Linked DNA regions of Bacillus pumilus. The protein of the gene in region 2 interacts with the protein of the main gene of each other region in a pairwise test. Links are inferred from orthologs where the notes say so. Each region holds a gene or a part of one and is shown on either strand. Other genes may lie near its edges. The genes, in order: dnaI and dnaB.

Region 1 (10,338 bases), 1.1 Mb from region 2 along the record:
ACATGTGATCCTTTGTTTTCACGACCTTTTTCCCCTCACTGAGCCCTACATACATGATCTCTTCAACTTGCAGGATGACAATTGAGTCATCGACTGAGATGGCTAATTTTTGCTGATGGGGTATTTTCTCATCTGACAGCTGATGGTCATGCATCTCAACAGATTTCCACTTTTTAAACTTTTGGATCGTTTGCAAAAGCCGCTCTTCATCAAATGGTTTCGTTAAGTAATCAAGCGCACTTACCTCAAACGCCTTCAGCGCATATTGATCAAAGGCTGTCGCAAATACGATCGCTGGTGGATCAGACATCCGGTTGAGCCTTTTGGCAATATCAAATCCATTTTCACCTGATAAATCAATGTCTAAAAAGAGCAGGTCCGGCTTATGATCCACCATCCGGTCAAAAGCAGATTCTATATTTTCTGCTTCCTCTATTTGAACATCCTCTTTCGTTCTGCGTAATAAATATTTTAATTCGTCTCTTGCTAACACTTCATCATCTACGATTAATACGTTTATCAACGAAAATCATCCTTTTTTACATAGTCCATTGGAATGCGAAATGAGATGTCAGTGCCTTGGCCGCTATGAATGGCTAGAGCGGCTTGTCTGCCAAAAATCCCTCTTAACCGCTGATCTAAATTAAAAAGAGCCGTACCTGTTCCTTCTTTGGATTCAACAGGCGCTTTTAATAGCTGAGCCATCTTGTCATTCTCGATTCCTTGTCCATTATCCGTCACTTTCATATAAACATGCCCATCTTTCATCAAAGCAGAAACGACGACTTCACAACTCGTTTGATGTTTAGGAAAAGCGTGTCTCACTGCGTTTTCAACAAGCACCTGAAGCACAAATGGAGGAATCATCACCTGCTCCAGCTCCTTTTCAATTTGAAAGGCCACATGGTATTTATTTGGAAACCTCGCTTGTTCAAGCGACAAATATGCTTCTACATGCTGAATTTCTTTATGCAGCGGAATCAGCAGCTGGCGGGCGCCTTGCAAATTAGACCGGAAATAAATACTCAGCTGCAGCAGCAGCTTCCTTGCCATCTCTACATTCGTTCTGCACAAAACAGAGATGGTATTAATGGCGTTAAATAAAAAGTGCGGATTCACTTGCGCTTGAAGCGCTTTGATCTCTGCATCTTTTAGCAGGCGGCTTTGGGTTTCTGCCTCTCCAAGTTCAAGCTGTGTGGAGAACAGCATCGCCAAGCCTTCTGCAAGCTCCTCTTCCACCCTGCTTAATCCGACCGGAGAATTGAAATACATTTTTAACGTTCCGATCGTTTGACCATTGGAGGTGAGGGGCAGCACAATCGCTGCTTGAAGCGGGCAATGAGTGACTGAACAATTGATTTCGTCTTTCGAATGCGCCTTCATAATTTTGCCGCTCAACAATACTTGTTTCGACAGTCCTGTAATCAGGCTTTTCGATGGAATATGATGATCCGTCCCGTCTCCGACATGAGCTAAAATCTTTTCTGTATCTGTTAAGGAAACCGCATCTGTTTCTGTTAGTCGATGAATGATCTCCGCCACACTTTTACAGGACTGTTCATTTAAGCCTTGCCGGAAAAAAGGCAGCGTTTGATCGGCGATCGAAAATACACGGTGTGTCTGCATCGCCTTTGCCTGCTCTTCTTGCCGAATGACTGACTGTAAAATCGATAAAAAGATAAAGCTGCCAATTCCATTCACAAAAATCATCGGCAAGGCAATGATACTCACAAGCCCCCAAGCATCAGCCAATGGCCTTGCAAATAGAAGGATAATAATCATCTGCAAGGATTCCATTGCCACACCAAAAAGTGCGGCTTGGCGAGGTGTCACCATTCGATTCTTCCGTTTAAATCTGCTGCCGACATAGCCTGCAATCACACCGGCTAAAATCGAAGAAATCGCACAGCTGAGTGCCGTGCTCCCTCCGAGTGAATAGCGATGAATTCCAGCTAAAAGCCCTGCACCAATGCCAACAAACGGCCCTCCTATCAATCCGCCCATTTCGATCCCCATGATTCTCGTATTGGCGATCGAGCTTGATGAGCCAAGATGATAGGAAAACTCATGATTCATGACCATCTGCTGCTGGATTTCAATTCCTGTGTAATTGCTGATAATACTAAAAGAAGCAAAAATAAAGACAAGGACCGCCTTTTTTCGAAACCCTTCATTATGAAGCAATAGATTGCGAAAGCCCTTCACATGGGCAAGCACAAACCCTAAAATAACGATGATCCCCACACGCTCGATCATCATAATAATTAAATGAAGCAAACCGGCCACCTCAATTGATGTATGTATTATTTACTGTCTTTCTATTCTATCATGTGCGGTCAATGTTCAATTATCTCTCAAATCTTTTCTTTATTGCCCTCATCTTCTATTGTAAAATGAACATGAGCCGTCACTTGCAATTGAAGGTAACACATACATAACAAGGGAGAAGATCATGAAAGCCGTATTTTTCGATTTAGATGATACTTTGCTTTGGGATGAAAAAAGCATTCACACAACTTTTCAGGAAACATGCCGCGAAGCGGAAAAGAAATATGGACTGAATCCAGCAACATTTGAACAGATTGTACGTGAAGAAGCAAGAAAGCTGTACTCTTCCTATGAAACATATGATTATACTGTCATGATCGGAATTAATCCTTTCGAAGGACTGTGGTCAAATTTTAGTGAACCGATTAGCGAAGGCTTTCAAAAGCTGAATGCCCTTGCACCAGAGTATCGCAAGAACGCTTGGACAAATGGCTTAAAAGAAGCAGGAATTGACGATGAGGCATTTGGACAATATTTGGCTGATTTCTTTGCAGCCGAGCGGAGAAAACGTCCATTTGTCTATGAAGAAACGTACCCTGTTTTAGACCGCCTGAAAGGCAGCTATGAATTGCTCCTTTTAACAAACGGAGATCCTAGTCTTCAAAAGGAAAAACTGGCAGGTGTTCCTGAGCTTGCACCTTATTTTAATGAAATTGTGATTTCAGGAGATTACGGGAAAGGCAAACCTGACCCTGGCATCTTTGAGCACTGCCTTCAGCTGTTAAATCTAACAAAAGACGATGTGATCATGGTTGGAGACAATCCAAAAACAGATATTCTTGGGGCATCTCGCGTTGGTATTCAAACCGTTTGGATCAATCGACATGGCAAGAAAAATGAAACAGATGTAACGCCAGATTATGAAATCAAAGACTTACATGAATTGTTTGATATATTAAAATAGAACAAAAGAGAAAACACCCTTCTCCTGACGAGTTTGGGTGTTTTTGTGTTTTCAAACTACACAATGGCGGCTAGACTTTGCGCTTGCTTGTCTAAGCTGCGGGCTGCTTCTCCTAACTACATTCATAAATTCCTCGCTTGCCTGCTTTACAAGATCGCGATTTGTAAACACCGTTGTCTTGGCCCGGCTCGTTCCGCTGCTGACCATACTTTCGTACTTTCCAAACGTATCATTCAAGAAACTGGATCACCAGTGGGAAATTTTTCCCCATAAGAAAAAGCCAATGATCTCAAGAGAAAGATCACTGACTGCTTCATTGGAAGTATTATTTTTTCGCTTCTGCTACTGCATGTTTCACAAAGGCTTCAAGATCCATTGTTTCTGAATCTTGCTCTCCGTATTTTCTTACATTGACAGCGCCATTTTCTGCTTCTTGATCTCCGACGACTAGCATGTACGGGATCTTTTGCATTTGCGCTTCTCTAATTTTGTATCCAATCTTTTCATCACGGCTGTCAAGCTCTACACGAAGGCCTTCAAGCTGCAAACGTTCTTGCACTTTTTTCGCATAGTCTAAATGGACAGACGGTGAAACCGGGATGACTTGGAATTGTACAGGTGCCAGCCATGTTGGAAGGGCTCCTTTGTATTCTTCAATTAAGAAGGCAACAAAGCGCTCCATTGTAGAGACAACACCTCTATGAATCACGACCGGACGATGATGCTTGCCATCTTCTCCGATATAGGTGAGATCGAAACGCTCTGGTAGTAAGAAGTCAAGCTGTACAGTAGACAATGTCTCTTCTTTTCCAAGAGCTGTCTTGACCTGTACATCAAGCTTCGGACCATAAAATGCCGCTTCTCCTTCTGCTTCATAATAATCATGACCAAGCTCGTCCATTGCATCCTTTAGCATCGATTGCGCTTTATTCCACATCGCATCATCGTCGAAATACTTCTCAGTATCTTCTGGATCACGGTAAGATAAGCGGAATGTGTAGTCATTCAAGCCAAAGTCTTGATACACTTCTTCAATTAAGCGAACTGTACGAATGAACTCTTCTTTGATTTGATCTGGACGAACAAAGATATGTGCATCGTTTAATGTCATCCCGCGAACACGCTGAAGGCCGGATAAAGCACCTGACATTTCATAGCGGTGCATTGTACCAAGCTCTGCAATACGAATTGGCAATTCACGATAGCTATGCGGCTCGTTTTTGTAAATCATCATATGGTGCGGACAGTTCATAGGACGAAGAACAAGATCTTCGTTATCCATTTCCATCACTGGGAACATGTCTTCTTGATAATGCGCCCAGTGCCCTGAAGTTTTATACAATTCGACATTCGCAAGAACTGGTGTATACACATGCTCATAACCAAGACGTACTTCTTTATCGACAATGTAACGCTCAATAACACGGCGGATCGTTGCGCCTTTTGGCAGCCAAAGCGGTAGACCTTGACCTACCTTTTGAGAGTTCGCAAACAGTTTCAGCTCTTTTCCTAGTTTACGGTGATCGCGTTCTTTCGCTTCTTCAAGCAGGCGTAAGTGCTCATTTAAATCTTCTTTGCTGAAGAAAGCTGTACCGTAAATACGCTGAAGCATTTGATTGTTGCTGTCACCTCTCCAGTATGCACCTGCAAGGCTTAACAGCTTAAACTCTTTGATTTTCCCTGTTGATGGCAAGTGAATGCCGCGGCAGAGGTCAAAGAATTCACCCTGCTCATAAATCGTCACGGCTTCACCTTCTGGAATCGCCTCTAACAGCTCAAGCTTCAATTGATCACCAATCGCTTCAAAGCGTTTTTTCGCTTCTTCTCTTGTTACTTCAATTCGCTCAATTGGCAAATTGCTGTTAATGATTTTTTTCATTTCTTTTTCAATCTTAGGTAAGTCTTCAGGTGTGATGGCAACATCGATGTCGACATCATAGTAGAAACCATTTTCGATCACAGGACCTACGCCAAACTGGACATGATGCTCTTTTCCATAAAGACGTTTGATCGCCTGTGCTAGCAAATGTGCTGTGCTGTGGCGCATAATGTCGAGTGCTTCTTCACTTTTATCTGTGATGATCTCGATTGTTCCACTTTCTAATAGCGGCGTACGCAGATCTATTTCTTTGCCGTTCAATTTACCGGCAAGCGCTTTTTTCTTTAGGCCCGGGCTAATTGATGCCGCGATGTCTTCTGTTGTAGCTGTTTTGTCAAACTCCTTGACTGCTCCATCTGGAAATGTAAGTTGAATTTGTTCTGACATCTCTGGTCACTCCTTTTTTTGGCAATATAAAAACCCCGCCCCCTGGAAAGGGACGAGGTTGAATAAACGGAATCGTGGTTCCACCCTTTTTCCCGTATTTGCAGCTTACGTTTTCATAAGCAAACACGGCTTGTGGTTCGATAACGGGAATTCCCGTCAGCCATTACTAAAAAGTTCACAGCTGATGTTCAAAGGTGGTAAAGCAAATGGACCTCTGCTAGGAAGCTTTCAGCCGCGGCTTCCCTCTCTTTAAGCGGGTGTTCATTTGTTCATGTCCTTATCAATACGGTCTCTGTATGAAGTTACACCGTATTATAAAACGTTTTTTCGTGAAAATCAAGAAAGCTTTTCACTTTTCTGTTCCAAATGGTCATGTACAAATTGAACATTCTGTTCTTGAAATGAATGAGCCGGGAATACCTCGACCCTTTCTTGAAAAATATTTTGAATGGTCTGCACCATCGAGTGACCCGTATCATTTGTAAATAGGTCAATCTTTTGCGGCGCTATGGATACGAGTGGTGCAATCAGCTGCGAATCAATATACATTGGATGCTCTCTTACAAACTGTCTGTCTATGTATTGTTTTTGATCACGCTCAGAAGCGTACCGAAATTCCCAAATCATCAGGCGGTCCTGATGCACAACATGTACTTTTTCGAGCTTAGGTTCTCTTGCCATCACATAGTCTCGAAGGGATTGAATGAAGTTTTGATATTCTTGTTCCATTTTGTATTCTTCAATGGAGACTTCAACATAGTTCTTCAGCCTCCTGTCATACTCTGACAGTCTAAATGTCATAAATGAACCAATTGAAAAAATACCTTGCTGTAAAGAAATGGTCTCAAGCTCCTTTGTTAACAGGGCTTCTCTTGACGGTTCTTGATGAATGCCGGGAATATCATCTAAATCCCCGTTCATAATACTGTGGGCGATTGAAAGAATTTGGTGCTGCTCTTCAGGATCTTTAAATAAATAGGTGTTTTCAAGGATGCTGCGCATGCGCTCATTTTCTTTGCATTCCAAAAAAAAGTGAACCAGTAATGGCCGCACAATGGGCTCAAGTCCTTCTTCTGATTCCTTCGCCTCTATGAGAAGCCGGTCTTTCCCTTGTTGAATTGACATGTGATGCCGACTGTCCAAGTGTTCAGCAAGATGTAAAAAAGCGGCGGTATCATATTCATCTTCAAAGATTATTTCAAGCATGTTTGTCCCCCCTAACGACATCTGTTACATATATATGGGGAAAACATAAAAAATAGACGCCTAAAATAAATCAGGCATCTTTCTTTTTAAAATGAGCGGAACGGAGATAAAGATCAGATAAATCAAACAAACGATCACTAAGGCGGCATAATTGCCGCTGACAAAGCTTGAGCCAAGGACATTTAATGCAACTGTACCCGGTATTAAGCCTAAAAAAGTAGCTGCCGTGAATGCACGATAATTCGCACGTGAAACTGCTGCCGCATAGCTGACAAAGTCAAAATGGATCGGGGCAATACGCAATAACAAAATATAAAGAAACCCATGCTCCTGAATGCGGGATGTCACCGCTCTCAGCTTCCGGCTGCTTGATTCTCTGCCTTTCTTTTTTGCACGAAAGGTTGTGGCAAGCAGGAAGGAGCCTGTTGCTCCGGCGGTAGCACCAACGAGGGCATAAATCGTCCCAAGAACACTGCCGAATGCTAAACCTGCTGCCAGCGAAAAGACCGTAAGTGGGACGAGAACAAACGGGCGAAAAAGAGATAAGAACAGAAAAACAAAGGGAGCCAGCAGCCCAAATTGAAGCACCCAATTCTTCACATCTTTCGGCGCCAGCTGAAGGTGCTGTTTGTTCAGCCACCAAAGTAAAGCAGCGAGACCTGCAATCACGAGAAAAAGCAGCCATTTTCTTTTGTTCATTTCATTTGCTCCTCCTTCAGGTGATAGACGCTTTTATAAATGACGGCGGTTTTCTCCTTCGAGCAAGACTGCCTCTGCTAAATAAAGAATCCGTTCCATTAAACGAGCGGCTTTGACCTCTTCTTTTTCCCCGCGCTGTGAGTACGTAAAGTGGTGTTTCAGTTCACTTGGTGAGAAATTAGAAGAGAAGAAAGTCGGCAGCTGCTCTGCCATACGGTATTGTAAGATCGTTCCGAGCAGTTCATCTCGAACCCAGCTTGTCATCGACTCTGCCCCAATATCATCAAGCATTAAAATAGGGGTGGATTTGACCATGTTCAGCTTTGCTTCCAGTGTATGATCGGCTAACGAATTTTTTAACTCTCTCACAAATTCAGGCACGTACACTAGGAGAGATGGGTATTCCTTCTCCGCTAGCTGCTGCGCAATGGCTGCCAGAATATACGTTTTTCCTACTCCAAACTTTCCGTGTAAATATAAACCCTTCCCTTTGCCCGTCTCATCATAGCTTTGCAGGAATTGACCTACTTTTTGAATGACTTCCTGTCTTCCCACAACGTTCAGATCAGTGAACGTCGCTTGAAGAACATTTTGCGGAATGTACATGCTTTTCATAAGCTCTTGCTGTTTTTTCTGTCTATCGAGCCGCAGCTTGACTGGGCAGGGGGAATATTCAATATCAATACTCTGACCTTTGATCACAAGCTTCGGGTGATACCCGTCTAAAATCGCATTGACGTTCTCTTCATCTAAGCAATATGAACAACCCTTCGACTGCTGCACATATTCAAAAAGCCGGTTCAAACTACGATTGATCATGTCTTCGTGTATTTCTTCTTGATGCTCCTGTAAAAAGGCTCTTACATCTTCATCAGATAACACACTCTCTTTAATCTGATTGTATCTCACACGAAAATCTACTCGTCCTTTTAACTGTTCAAATGAACGACCGATCGGTTTCATCCCCATCTCACCTCACCTTAATGTGCATTGTACTTTTTCATATTTTTAAACTGATCTAACAGTTTTTCTTTTTCTCGTTCGAGGTCTTCTGTCGACAGACTGTCTAATTGTTCTTTTGCCGGCTGTTCTTTCGTTTCAGTTTCTTTCATCCAGTCAGGAAGCTTCTCTTCTCGGACAACTTTCCCTGATCCATATGTGCTGCGCTGCTTTTTCTGCTGCGCCCACTCTGTCATTTGCTTGTTCTCTTCTTTGGCAATTTTCATGGCTGCCGCTACGGTTTTAATTTTCTTTCTCACCCAATGAGCGGCGATTTTTTGCATATATGTTTTCGACAGCTTCATATCTGTTTTCAGTAATGTATAGTAGATCAAAACGTTCATGACACCTGGCTCTAGCTGCTGCTCGAGCATAATATCTTCGACAATTCTTAAGTCGGCATACGTTGGCTCAATGCCGTCAGCCATATCTTTTAGCAGCTCCCTAGGCGAAATATGATCGAGCTTTTCAATCAATTTCGCATCTGGCGTATCTGCCACTGGCGCCTTTGAAGCATCTTGACGCAAGTGTCTCGGCTGTTTTTGATCAATGAGTTTTGGCTGCTCGCCTCTGTATTCAATTTGGTACCAGTCTCTTGCGGCTTTTCTCAGCTCTTCTGTTGAGATCATTTGATCCGAACCGCAGGCACCTGCTACAATATTTTGCATTTGAAGCGGGGTGATGCCGTATACAACGGCTAACTTCTTAATGGTTTCTTTCACCTGCTTTGTCAAAGCCTTTCTTGGAATCATCATATCAGACATGCCCGCTAGCAATAGATCGAAATCAAAGGAATCGTCTGAGAGCGGAGCCGGCTGACTCGATCCAACGGTCACATATTCATAGCCCTGATCAAGTGACGACGCCTGATTGATTTCTTCTGTCATCCTTCGTTCACCTGGCTGCAATACGTGAAAGACTTCTTCAAACGACCGCGAGATGTTCTTTGCCTCTGCAGGAACACCTGGATAAGAAAAATAATCACGAAGCTGCTTATATTTTGCTTTCTCTACACGATGGTACAGCAGGACATTCAGCATACCATCCTGGAAAAACTCATCTGGTCTTAGCGGCGGCACAAGCTCATATGTAAACAGTCTGCCTTCTTCCGTTTCCTGTTCATATGTGCGGAGTAAACCAATCGCTTCAAGCTTTAAACGTTCCTCAAAAATATCATTTAAATTCGTTTGCAGCATGACCATGAGCTGCCGATGAGGTGCGGGTTTCCCCCACATACGATTTTGTTCCAGCTCTCCCCACAGCGTCATATATAAGCTGAAAGCGGACATGCCTATAAGCGGCTGATATAAAAGAGTAATGAGCTGTCTATCGATGTCACCGAGCAATGAAGCGCTTTTGACGACATACGGATCGACGGCTAGCACTTCCTTCCAATGCTCTGTCATATGCTGATCCTCCCCATGAATTGCAATTGTTTCTATTGTACACCCTTTTTGCGTTTTACGCTTTACGCAGGAAAAAGAGCGTGAAGAATCTTCAGCTCTTTTTTAGCGTTCTTTCTTTAATAAATCTTTTAATTCATCAATAAAGACGTTGATATCTTTAAACTGCCGGTAAACTGAGGCAAACCTGACGTAAGACACTTCATCAATTTTTGCCAGCTCGTCCATCACCATTTCACCTACAAGCTCGCTTTTCACTTCTGACATGCCTTGATTACGCAGTTCTTTTTCGATATTAAAGCAGACATCCTCCAGCTGCTTTAAAGCAACAGGACGCTTTTCACACGCTTTAATGAGTCCTCTCAGCATCTTTTCGCGGCTGAATTCTTCTCGAATCCCTTCTTTTTTCACCACAATCAGCGGTAATTCTTCTAATTTCTCAAACGTCGTAAAGCGATACTGGCAGCTTTCGCACTCTCTTCTACGACGGATGGATTTCCCTTCATCTACTGGTCTTGAATCAAGCACCCTTG
Region 2 (10,295 bases):
AATAGAAGGAAAAAACGAGATTGACCTAGTGCAAGCCATCTCTTATCCGCTTCCTGTCATTGTCATTGCAGAGCTTTTAGGTGTGCCCTCAGAGCATAAACAATCCTTTAAAGAATGGTCTGATATTCTCGTCAGTATGCCTAAAAGTGAAGATGAGGAGGATGTCGCTGAATGGCAGAAAATTCGGGACCAAGGAGAGGCTGATATGATGGCGTTTTTTGCAGACATCATTGAAAGGAAACGTCACAACCTCGGTGATGATTTGATTTCCCTCCTCATTCAAGCTGAGGAGAATGGAGACAGGCTGTCAGCGGATGAATTAATACCATTCTGTAATCTTCTTCTTTTAGCCGGCAACGAAACAACCACCAATTTGATCTCCAATCTGATCTTCAGCTTGTTAGAACAGCCGGGTGCGTATGAAGCGCTCGTTCAATCACCTGAGCTCATCCCGCGTGCTGTAGAGGAGGCCGTCCGTTTTCGTGCACCCGCTCCTACGATCGTCCGCTATGTCACAGAAGACACAGAGCTTGGGGGAAAAGTGCTGAAAAAGGGAGACAATGTGATTGTGTTTCTTGCTTCTGCCAACCGGGATGAGCGTCAATTTTCAAATGCACATGAATTCGATATACACCGCCACCCTAATCCTCATATTGGTTTCGGGCACGGTATTCATTTCTGTCTTGGCGCACCACTTGCCCGCTTGGAAGCATGTACTGCCATCAAGGCCTTATTGGACCGATATGAGTCACTAGAGCTCCTCTCCTATATGCCGATGACAAACAGCGGCATGTATGGGCTGAAAGAGCTGAAGCTGCGCGTCACACTTCGTTCATAACAGAAAAGACTCCCACCAAGCATGGGAGTCTTTTTTAAACGGGGGTAATTCCTTCTGTGTTCATGAGCACAACTCGATATCCATCTGGATCTTCAATGGTTGCCCCTCCTCGATCCCAGTATGGGTTCGTAGAGGTGACTTGCCGTCCGCCAAATGAGATCAGTCTCTCTTTCATCTGCTGAAACTCCTGTTCATCAGGAATATAAAAAACAAGCAGCTGTTCTGGATGCGGAACGGGCAGGCTCTCTTCTTCTTCATGTTTGGTGATTTCTAAATGAACATGCTGATGAGGAAGCCCCAGCATCACACCATCGTATCCTTCATGCTGATCAAATGAACCTATTCGTTTGAGCCCTAAGCCTTTTTCATAAAAAGAAACAACCTCTTCCATGTTGACGGTTGGACGTGCGATGCGTAATTGAGCGGCTTCGAACTGTTGAAATTTCATCAGTCATCACTCCTTTTCTCCTTTTAGTATACGATTTCTCTCTCTCCCTCTCCTCCTCATTTCGACCGTTTTTCAATCATTCTTTCGATGTAGATCCATCAAAAAAAAGCCCAGCTTCTTGAGCTGGGCTTTAAGCACCGGGCGGAACACCCGCATCGTCAAACCTTCTTTCCAGATTGACGAATTTGTTATATTCTTTGACGAACGCCAGTGATACTGTACCAACTGGACCGTTACGCTGTTTGGCAATGATGATTTCAATAATGTTCTTATTCTCTGATTCTTTGTCGTAGTAATCATCACGATAAAGGAATGCCACGATATCGGCATCCTGCTCGATACTTCCTGATTCACGAATATCAGACATCATTGGACGTTTGTCCTGACGCTGCTCTACTCCGCGTGAAAGCTGAGACAAAGCAATAACCGGAACTTCAAGTTCCCTTGCCAGCGATTTTAACGCCCTAGAGATTTCAGAAACCTCTTGCTGACGGTTATCGCTTGATCGTCCGCTCCCTTGAATGAGCTGCAAGTAGTCAATCAGGATCATGCCAAGACCGTTTTCTTGCTTCAAACGGCGGCATTTCGAGCGAATTTCACTTACCCTGATTCCAGGTGTATCATCAATGAAAATCCCACTATTTGATAGCGAGCCCATCGCCATTGTCAGCTTGCCCCAGTCCTCTTCTGTCAGATTACCGGTTCTTAGGTTCTGTGCATTGATATTTCCCTCTGCACAAAGCATACGCATGACAAGCTGCTCAGCCCCCATCTCTAAACTAAAGATGGCGACACTTTCGTCTGTCTTCGTCGCGACATTTTGTGCAATGTTCAATGCGAAGGCTGTTTTCCCTACCGATGGACGAGCCGCTACAATAATCAAGTCATTTCGCTGGAATCCAGCAGTCATCCGGTCAAGCTCAGAGAATCCCGTTGGAATCCCTGTGATATCGCCTTTTCGGTTATGAAGCTGTTCAATATTATCATATGTCTGAACAAGAACGTCCTTAATGTTTTGGAAGGCTCCTGAGTTTTTACGCTGCGCCACTTCCATAATGGTCTTTTCAGCATCACTCAACAGATCCTCTACTTCATCCTCACGCGTGTACCCATCCTGTGCAATGGTTGTCGCCGTACGGATCAGACGTCTTAAAATTGATTTCTCTTCTACAATTTTTGCATAGTATTCTATGTTTGCGGCAGTTGGGACAGAATTCGCAATATCGGTTAAATACGAAATCCCGCCTACCTCTTCTAGTAAATCTGTATTGGCCAGTTCAGAAGTCACCGTAACAAGATCGACCGGTTCCCCTCTATCGCCAAGTACAAGCATCGCATTGTAAATCTTTTGATGCGACATTCTATAGAAATCCTCTGGAATTAATACCTCAGAAGCGAGCGTGAGCGCAGATGGTTCTAAAAAAACAGCACCTAATACGGCCTGCTCGGCTTCTATATTTTGCGGCGGCAGCCGGTCATCGAGAAGTTCCGTCATGCCAAGCACCGTCCTTTCATAAAAAAATACGCTACTCATCATTTTAACATTTTCATCAATAAAAAAGTGAAAAACATCGACTATAGTCAAAATTACCATGAGGATGTTTCGTTGAACAGTGTGTTTCTGAACAGCAAAACTAACGCATTTCAATAGAAAAGACTCTGTAACATAAATTGTTATAGAGTCCTTCATTGTCGCTAATGGGATTTGTATCTGTTGCCGTTCACATTTTGTTAATCTATCGTTTTCTTCACTCCATAATTTTCTTTTTGTCCAATGTCATGTAAAGACCCATTTTGATAACCAATAGATAACACCAAATCGGGAATAGAATCAAACCCGTTTTTGGCTAGATCAAATAACTGTGCTCCGTAATGTGAAGCGGCAATGCTTGCATTTTCTGCTGTGTATGGATTTTTCAGGAGTTCTTCTTTGTATATATCAAAAATATTCTTCCCGTTATCCGTTACAAATTGACCGTTTACAATGCTTAAATCTTTTAAATTGTAGCCTGTGACCGTTTTGATTTGATTAACAAGGTGGAATTTGGCAAGAGAATCAGGCGTGAATTGAGTAGAATCGTCAGATCTGCTTTTCATGATGTGGAAAAATAATTCTCTTGTATTGTTGGTTGTATTTAATAGGTCTTCTATTTGTTTGGTCAGCGATTCGTCTGTTGAACCACTCACCAATAATTTGAAATGATTTGGGTCAATGGTAAAAGTTAAATTTGTGTTTTTAGGAATGGTTATACCGTTTTTAGAGAATAAATCTTGCAATTGTTCGTTGACCTTTTGCCGATTGAATATTTTTTTCTCTACGCTTTCTTGGGTAGGATCGTACCGTTTTTCATTACGGAAGATGGCGTCATTAAAGTCATATTGACCTCCTTTTCCAGAATTAGCCCAGCCAATCTCCATCGTATAAGCAGCTTCTCTCTCTACTTTAGTTAGATCATTCCTGAAATAAGGAGAGTAAGAATTTCTATACTTATCGTGTATATGACCATGAGGATTTTTGAAACGTTTATTTTGTTCATTTATTTTTTCATATTTTTCATCTAATATTTTCATTCGTCTATCAGCTTCGGTCATCACCTCATTTGTACTTTTAATAGCTGATTGACCTTTATAGTCTATTCGGTTCTGATTGTTTGAAGCACCTGCCGTGTATGACGTATTAATATTCATTTTGATTCTCCTTTTAAAAAAATTAGTGATTATTAAATATATCGGCAATTCAGTTAAAATTTGTTAGTTCTGATCCGATATAGTAATTATTACAAGGAGGGTTAAAATATGACAAATACTATCTTCAAACGTTTTTTATTACCTGCATTGGTATTAGTGCTTGTTACTAGTTTTTTTGCACCTAATTCAGCGGAAGCAGCTATTACAGGGAATAACAGCCCTAACACAGCAAGCTCAATGGGATATTGGAAAAATAGTCGTCCAGATACAACAATCTTACCTGAAGGTGAAAATGAAGCGTATTATCAGTTCACGATCAATAAGGGTGAAAGGGTTTATGTGCGAAGTTCATATGATAAGCAATATACGGGGATGAAAATCGAGGTGTATAATTCGAAGAGTTCTAAGCCAGGGTCAAGAGTGATTAATCCTGATTCAGTAACGCCCTTTATATTTGCAAATACTGGTGACGTTACTTCAACTTCAGAAACTTATTTTGTGAAAGTGACCCGTGGTACATATACAGGGAATATGTATTTTACTGTCTCCATTCAAGATCGTATCAAATCTGGAAATGGGACATTCAATTTTACGGGAGCCGCTACCAACTCGGGGAATACTTCTTTGAATTTTTTGGGAGTTGATTCTTCTATCATTACAATGGATTTAACGAACAATTCTTCTATCCCTAACAATGCAATCGTTAAATCGATTTCAACAACTAGTACCCAATCGCCTAACCAAGGAAATGTCACACACAAACTGATGGCTGATGAAAACAAGATTTGGAACGAATCCGTTTTTTCCTCTGCAACAAGTGGTTCTTACCGTATTTCTCTGGAAGATCAATTAAAAGTCGCTCAAAAATGGAGCTTTAAGTACAATGCAAAAGCTACAGCGAGATCTACTATGAGCAATGTCAAAGCCGATATCCGTTACGAATATGATGTCACAGATGGATTCTAATTTAATGGTGTTTACAGACATGTTCACCAATTGATCAAAAAGTAAGGGTACATCCCTTACTTTTTTAATTGTGGCATTTTTGATGCTATACTTCGCCACTCTTAAAACAGCTACGCATGATATTGAATAAGTTGTGAGATATGATCACCAGCTTTTTGAAAAATCCTCCTCTTTTTTCCTAAAAATACAAGTGGGTCTATAGACTTATTTTTCCTCAAAATTATTTCAAGAAGAAAAGCCTATATTTATTCCTGAATCAAACAGAAGAAAACAGTAAATATTCCGAGGCAGTCCAGGTCTTTTGACATTTCTCCTCTTTTTAAATGACAAGGTCCGGTATTCCCTATTTCAAATCATTTGTTAGTGAGTTAGTCCTTTATTTTCTGAATATTAAGATTAAAATATCCAATACACAACTTTATGAACATTTGACTTCATAATTGATAACCATTATCATTTGATTTGCTTGCGTGATAGTTGAGAATCATTTTCATTTGGAGGAACCATTCTTCAATTACTACACTCTTCCAATATCCGCAAGCCTGCTTTTATCATTGTATGAGGGTCGAATTTGAGGAAGGAGATTTTCTAAATATGTCCAAACGCCCTGAAGGAATGGGTACTGAGGATTCACTTTTCGGAGAAAGCCGTCCTTTTTTTATACCTGGGACGGAGCAACTGGATATCACAGCGCACCCATACAGACTTTTTATATTTAAACCGAATACTACTCCTCCAGCGGCTGGTTTTCCAGTCATGTACGTGCTTGATGGGAATTCACTTTTTGGCACAATGGTCGAAGCCATTCGTTTACAGTCAAGAAAACCTGAAAAAACAGGTGTCGTACCTGCCATCATTATTGGAATTGGCTATCAGACAGAAGCGCCCTATCATCCGCTCAGGCATTATGATCTCACTCTTACCAGCCCTGATGCTTCCATTGGGGGCAAAAGAAAGGACTTCTCCATCCATACATATGGCGGGGCCTCTGCTTTCTTTTCTTTTTTAGAAAAGACTGTAAAGCCTTATATCGAGCAACGCTTTCCGATCAACCTGAGTCGTCAAACACTGTTTGGGCATTCTCTTGGCGGTCTTTTTGTATTACACACACTATTTGAGCACCCTGATGCTTATCAGACATATATTGCGGGCAGTCCTTCTATCCACTGGAATAAAAAATTATTTCTAGAAAAAGAATACCAATTCACCAACCGTATACGTCAGGTGCCTATGGATGTAAGGCTGTTTGTAGGTGTAGGTGAGCTAGAAAAACATCATCCATGTCAAATGAATGATCATGCAAAGTCACTAGCAAATCGTATGTTGCCTTTATCCTCATATGGCTTACATACGGCCTATCATGAGTTCCCTGAAGAAGGACATACGTCCGTTTTACCGGTGCTGATGAATTACGCTTTCCGTTTTGCACTCTATCATGATGATCCTTTAACAACCACAGACATGAAAGAAAGGTAGTGAACACATGAAACATAGTGGTCTATCTCAAAAGATTGCCCTTATCACAGGCGCAGGACAAGGTATTGGGCAAGCAGTCGCAAAAAGACTATCCGAAGAAGGTGCGATCATTGCAGCAGTTGACGCAAATGAAGATCAGCTGCAAAGCACCATCCAACAAATGAATGATGAAGGCATACGCGCCTTTGCCTATCCAGGTGACATTACCGATCAAGCTTCTGTTCAGCACATTGTCGATCAAATTGAAAAGCAGCTCGGACCCATTTATTTACTAGTCAATGTAGCAGGCATTCTTCGAATCGGTTCTATTGACCAGCTTTGTGCAGATGACTGGCACCAAACCTTCGCAGTCAACACACATGGTGTCTTTTACGTATCTCAAGCTGTCTCCAAATACATGATGAAAAGATCAGAAGGGGTCATTGTGACCGTCAGCTCTAACGCAGGTGCCATCCCTAGAATGAATATGGCTGCCTATGCCGCATCAAAAGCCGCAGCTACTTCCTTTACAAAAACGCTTGGATTAGAGCTAGCAGCCTATGGAATCAGATGCAATGTCGTCTCTCCTGGCTCTACCGCAACACCTATGCAATGGGCTTTATGGTCTGATGAACAAGGAGCAGATCAGGTGATTAAAGGTTCATTAGAGACGTATAAAACCGGTATTCCTTTACAAAAAATCGCTGATCCTCAAAACATCGCTGATGCAGTCATCTTCTTTGCATCTGAGCAATCCAGTCATATTACGATGCAGAATCTCACGATTGATGGTGGCGCAACACTCGGAATCTAGCATTTCATCAAAAAGGAGGCCTTTTCATGAAACATTCATTATTGTCGTCAGAAGAAAAAGTACAGTTGATTCAAGACTATCAGCCAGGCGCTTTTTTCCTTGCTTCCCCTAAACGTACGATACTGGCAGAAGGGATTTTCCAGCATATTGAAACCAATCAGCTAAATGAACTATCCACAAGGGTAGCTCACGTATTTGACGCTGCCAAACAAGCTGGTATTCGAACACCGATTGTTGCTGGTGCTGTTCCGTTTGATCCGGCGCAACCCGTTCGTTTAAGTGTTCCAATCCATGTACAGTTTAGTGATCCACTCGAATTTCATCAAGGAGATGAGGAGTCGGAAGTGGCAGCTCCATCCTATGAGGTGACGCCTGTTCCCTCTCCAGATGTCTACATGAATGGTGTGAACGAAGGGTTAGCTAAAATTGAGAAAGGAGAGCTTAGCAAAATCGTACTCTCTAGATCTCTCTATCTCAAATCAAATCGAGAAATTAATACGAAAGCAATACTTGAACGACTTGCTCGTCATAATACGACTGGCTATACGTTTGCTGCAAATGTAGCTGACCCGGAATCTTCCCAAAAGCGCACACTGCTTGGGGCAAGCCCTGAGCTGCTTCTTTCAAAAACTGGTTCATCTGTTATTTCCAATCCACTTGCTGGTTCTCGGCCACGCAGTTCAGATCCAGTAGAAGACCAGCGTCGTCACGATGAACTCCTTACTTCAGCGAAGGATTTACACGAGCATGCAGTGGTTGTCGATGCTGTCACTAAAGCGCTTGCTCCTTACTGTCATACACTAGATGTGCCTGCATCACCATCCGTCATACAAACAGAAACGATGTGGCATTTATCTACTGTCGTTAAAGGTGAATTAGCAGATGCAGGTGTATCCTCAATTGATTTAGCGCTTAGCCTTCATCCAACACCCGCAGTATGCGGAACACCTACAGCAGATGCTCGTGAAGCAATCCAAGCGATTGAACCCTTCGATCGAGGATTTTTCACAGGAATGATCGGTTGGTCAGATGCAAATGGTGATGGTGATTGGATTGTCACCATTCGTTGTGCAGAAGCTGAGGGGCACTCCCTTCGCCTCTTTGCTGGTGCAGGAGTGGTCAAAGGATCAAAGGCAGAAGAAGAGCTAGCCGAAACATCTGCAAAATTCAACACGATGCTTCATGCGATGGGCATCCATCAGTTATAAAAATACATAGGAGATGACAAAACATGTTTGTTCAACCACCTACATGGCCAGAAGAATTTGCAAAACGCTACCGTGAAAACGGCTGTTGGCGTGGGGAAACCTTTAGCGGCATGCTTCGTGAACGCGCCGCATCGTTAGGGAATAAAACAGCAATTACATACGCTGATACGCACATGAGCTACCAAGAACTTGATGAGCGCGTCAGCAGTCTTGCCGCCGGTTTTCATCAGCTTGGAATTCAAAAGGGAAGTCGAGTTGTCGTTCAGCTTCCTAACATTCCTGCTTTTTTTGAAGTCATTTTCGCTTTATTTCGAATCGGTGCTTTACCCGTCTTCTCGCTACCATCTCATAGAAGCAGCGAAATCACTTATTTTATTGAGTTTGCCGAAGCAGACGCATATGTCATACCAGATATCGATGGTAGCTTTGATTATCGATCACTCGCACGTCAAGTGAAAGAAAAGCTTCCCTCATTACCTCATGTCATTGTTGCAGGGGAAGCTGAGGAATTCCTTGACTTGGATGATCTGCGCAAGGACCCATCACTTGATCCTCAAATTCATGTAGAGGCAAGCGATATTGCGTTTCTTCAGTTATCTGGAGGCAGCACAGGCCTTTCAAAGCTCATTCCTCGCACACATGATGACTATATTTATAGTCTTTGGAAAAGCAATGAGGTGTGCGAGCTTACACAAGATAGTGTGTATCTAGCTACACTTCCAGTTGCACACAACTATCCATTAAGCTCGCCTGGAGTCCTTGGGACGTTATACGCAGGTGGAAGAGTCGTTCTTGCACCTGGATCAAGCCCTGATGTAGTCTTTCCACTCATTGAAAAAGAACGAGCGACCATTACCGCTGTGGTTCCACCTATCGCATTGATTTGGCTAGAGGCCGCTCCTCATCGATCAGATGACTTATCGAGTCTTGAGGTCTTACAAGTCGGTGGTGCTAAATTAAGTGCTGAAGCAGCAAAACGAGTGATGCCTGCCCTTGGGTGTAAATTACAGCAAGTTTTTGGCATGGCAGAAGGTCTGGTCAACTATACCAGACTAAATGATCCTGAACATGTCATTATTCATACACAAGGACGCCCGATGTCTGAATATGATGAGGTACTAGTGGTAGATGATGAGGACAAGCCCGTCCCGAATGAAGTGGCTGGACATCTTTTAACAAGAGGACCTTATACGATTCGTGGCTACTATAAAGCTGATGAACAAAACAAAAAAGCATTTACACCCGATGGCTTTTACAGAACAGGTGACATCGTGCGATTAACCAAAGAAGGAAATGTTGTTGTAGAAGGCAGAGACAAGGATCAAATCAATCGTGGTGGCGAAAAGGTTGCCGCTGAAGAAGTCGAAAACCATTTACTTGCGCATGCTGACATTCATGATGCCGCCATGGTGTCCATGCCAGATCCGTTTCTTGGCGAACGCTCATGTGCCTTTGTTATTGCGAAAGGAAACAACAAGCCAGCACCACACGCATTAAAGTCATTTCTAAGAGAACGCGGGCTCGCTGCCTATAAAATTCCCGACCGCATTGAATGGATCGATGCGTTCCCACAAACAGGTGTAGGCAAAGTCAGTAAAAAAGCATTAAGAGAATTAGCTGCAATCCATACTGCCAACGTATAAAAAAAGAGGAGTGAAAACCATGGCAATCCCTACTATTCCTGGGTATCCAATGCCGAGCACACAAGATTTACCCGAAAATAAAGTGAACTGGATACCGGATCCGAAACGTGCTGTTCTGCTGATACATGACATGCAGCAATATTTTTTAAATGCATTTCAACAAGATACATCACCAATCACAGAGTTAGTTCAACATATTGAACAATTACGTAATACATGCAATGAACTTGGAATT

What was found.
Region 1: the proteins of dnaB (region 2) and dnaI interact in binary tests that used the Bacillus subtilis proteins (3 or more experiments, as listed by UniProt). The link is inferred for Bacillus pumilus from one-to-one orthologs.

Annotation. Positions count from the first base shown.
Region 1 is NZ_CP046128.1:2,469,009-2,479,346, forward strand. Bases 6,402-9,314 are described here. They hold dnaI (primosomal protein DnaI), read right to left. Parts: upstream 8,367-9,314; coding sequence 7,437-8,366; downstream 6,402-7,436. Other genes in these bases: ytxC (putative sporulation protein YtxC), read right to left, coding at 6,402-6,704; GKC25_RS12570 (TVP38/TMEM64 family protein), read right to left, coding at 6,765-7,403; GKC25_RS12580 (replication initiation and membrane attachment family protein), read right to left, coding at 8,384-9,314. Also shown: GKC25_RS12540 (LytR/AlgR family response regulator transcription factor), read right to left, coding at 1-523; GKC25_RS12545 (sensor histidine kinase), read right to left, coding at 520-2,277; GKC25_RS12550 (HAD family hydrolase), read left to right, coding at 2,453-3,232; thrS (threonine--tRNA ligase), read right to left, coding at 3,558-5,498; more of ytxC, read right to left, coding at 5,835-6,401; more of GKC25_RS12580, read right to left, coding at 9,315-9,808; transcriptional regulator NrdR, read right to left, coding at 9,911-10,338. UniProt on the Bacillus subtilis protein: Helps load the DnaC replicative helicase onto single-stranded (ss)DNA and simulates the helicase activity; in the presence of DnaB more helicase activity is seen.
Region 2 is NZ_CP046128.1:3,548,776-3,559,070, forward strand. What follows is about bases 600-3,469. They hold dnaB (replicative DNA helicase), read right to left. Parts: upstream 2,782-3,469; coding sequence 1,417-2,781; downstream 600-1,416. Other genes in these bases: GKC25_RS18130 (cytochrome P450), read left to right, coding at 600-838; GKC25_RS18135 (VOC family protein), read right to left, coding at 873-1,286; GKC25_RS18145 (DUF4885 family protein), read right to left, coding at 3,018-3,469. In the rest of the region: more of GKC25_RS18130, read left to right, coding at 1-599; more of GKC25_RS18145, read right to left, coding at 3,470-3,974; GKC25_RS18150 (hypothetical protein), read left to right, coding at 4,083-4,940; GKC25_RS18155 (alpha/beta hydrolase), read left to right, coding at 5,535-6,416; GKC25_RS18160 (2,3-dihydro-2,3-dihydroxybenzoate dehydrogenase), read left to right, coding at 6,424-7,209; isochorismate synthase DhbC, read left to right, coding at 7,236-8,417; GKC25_RS18170 ((2,3-dihydroxybenzoyl)adenylate synthase), read left to right, coding at 8,441-10,060; GKC25_RS18175 (isochorismatase family protein), read left to right, coding at 10,080-10,295. UniProt on the Bacillus subtilis protein: The main replicative DNA helicase, it participates in initiation and elongation during chromosome replication. Travels ahead of the DNA replisome, separating dsDNA into templates for DNA synthesis.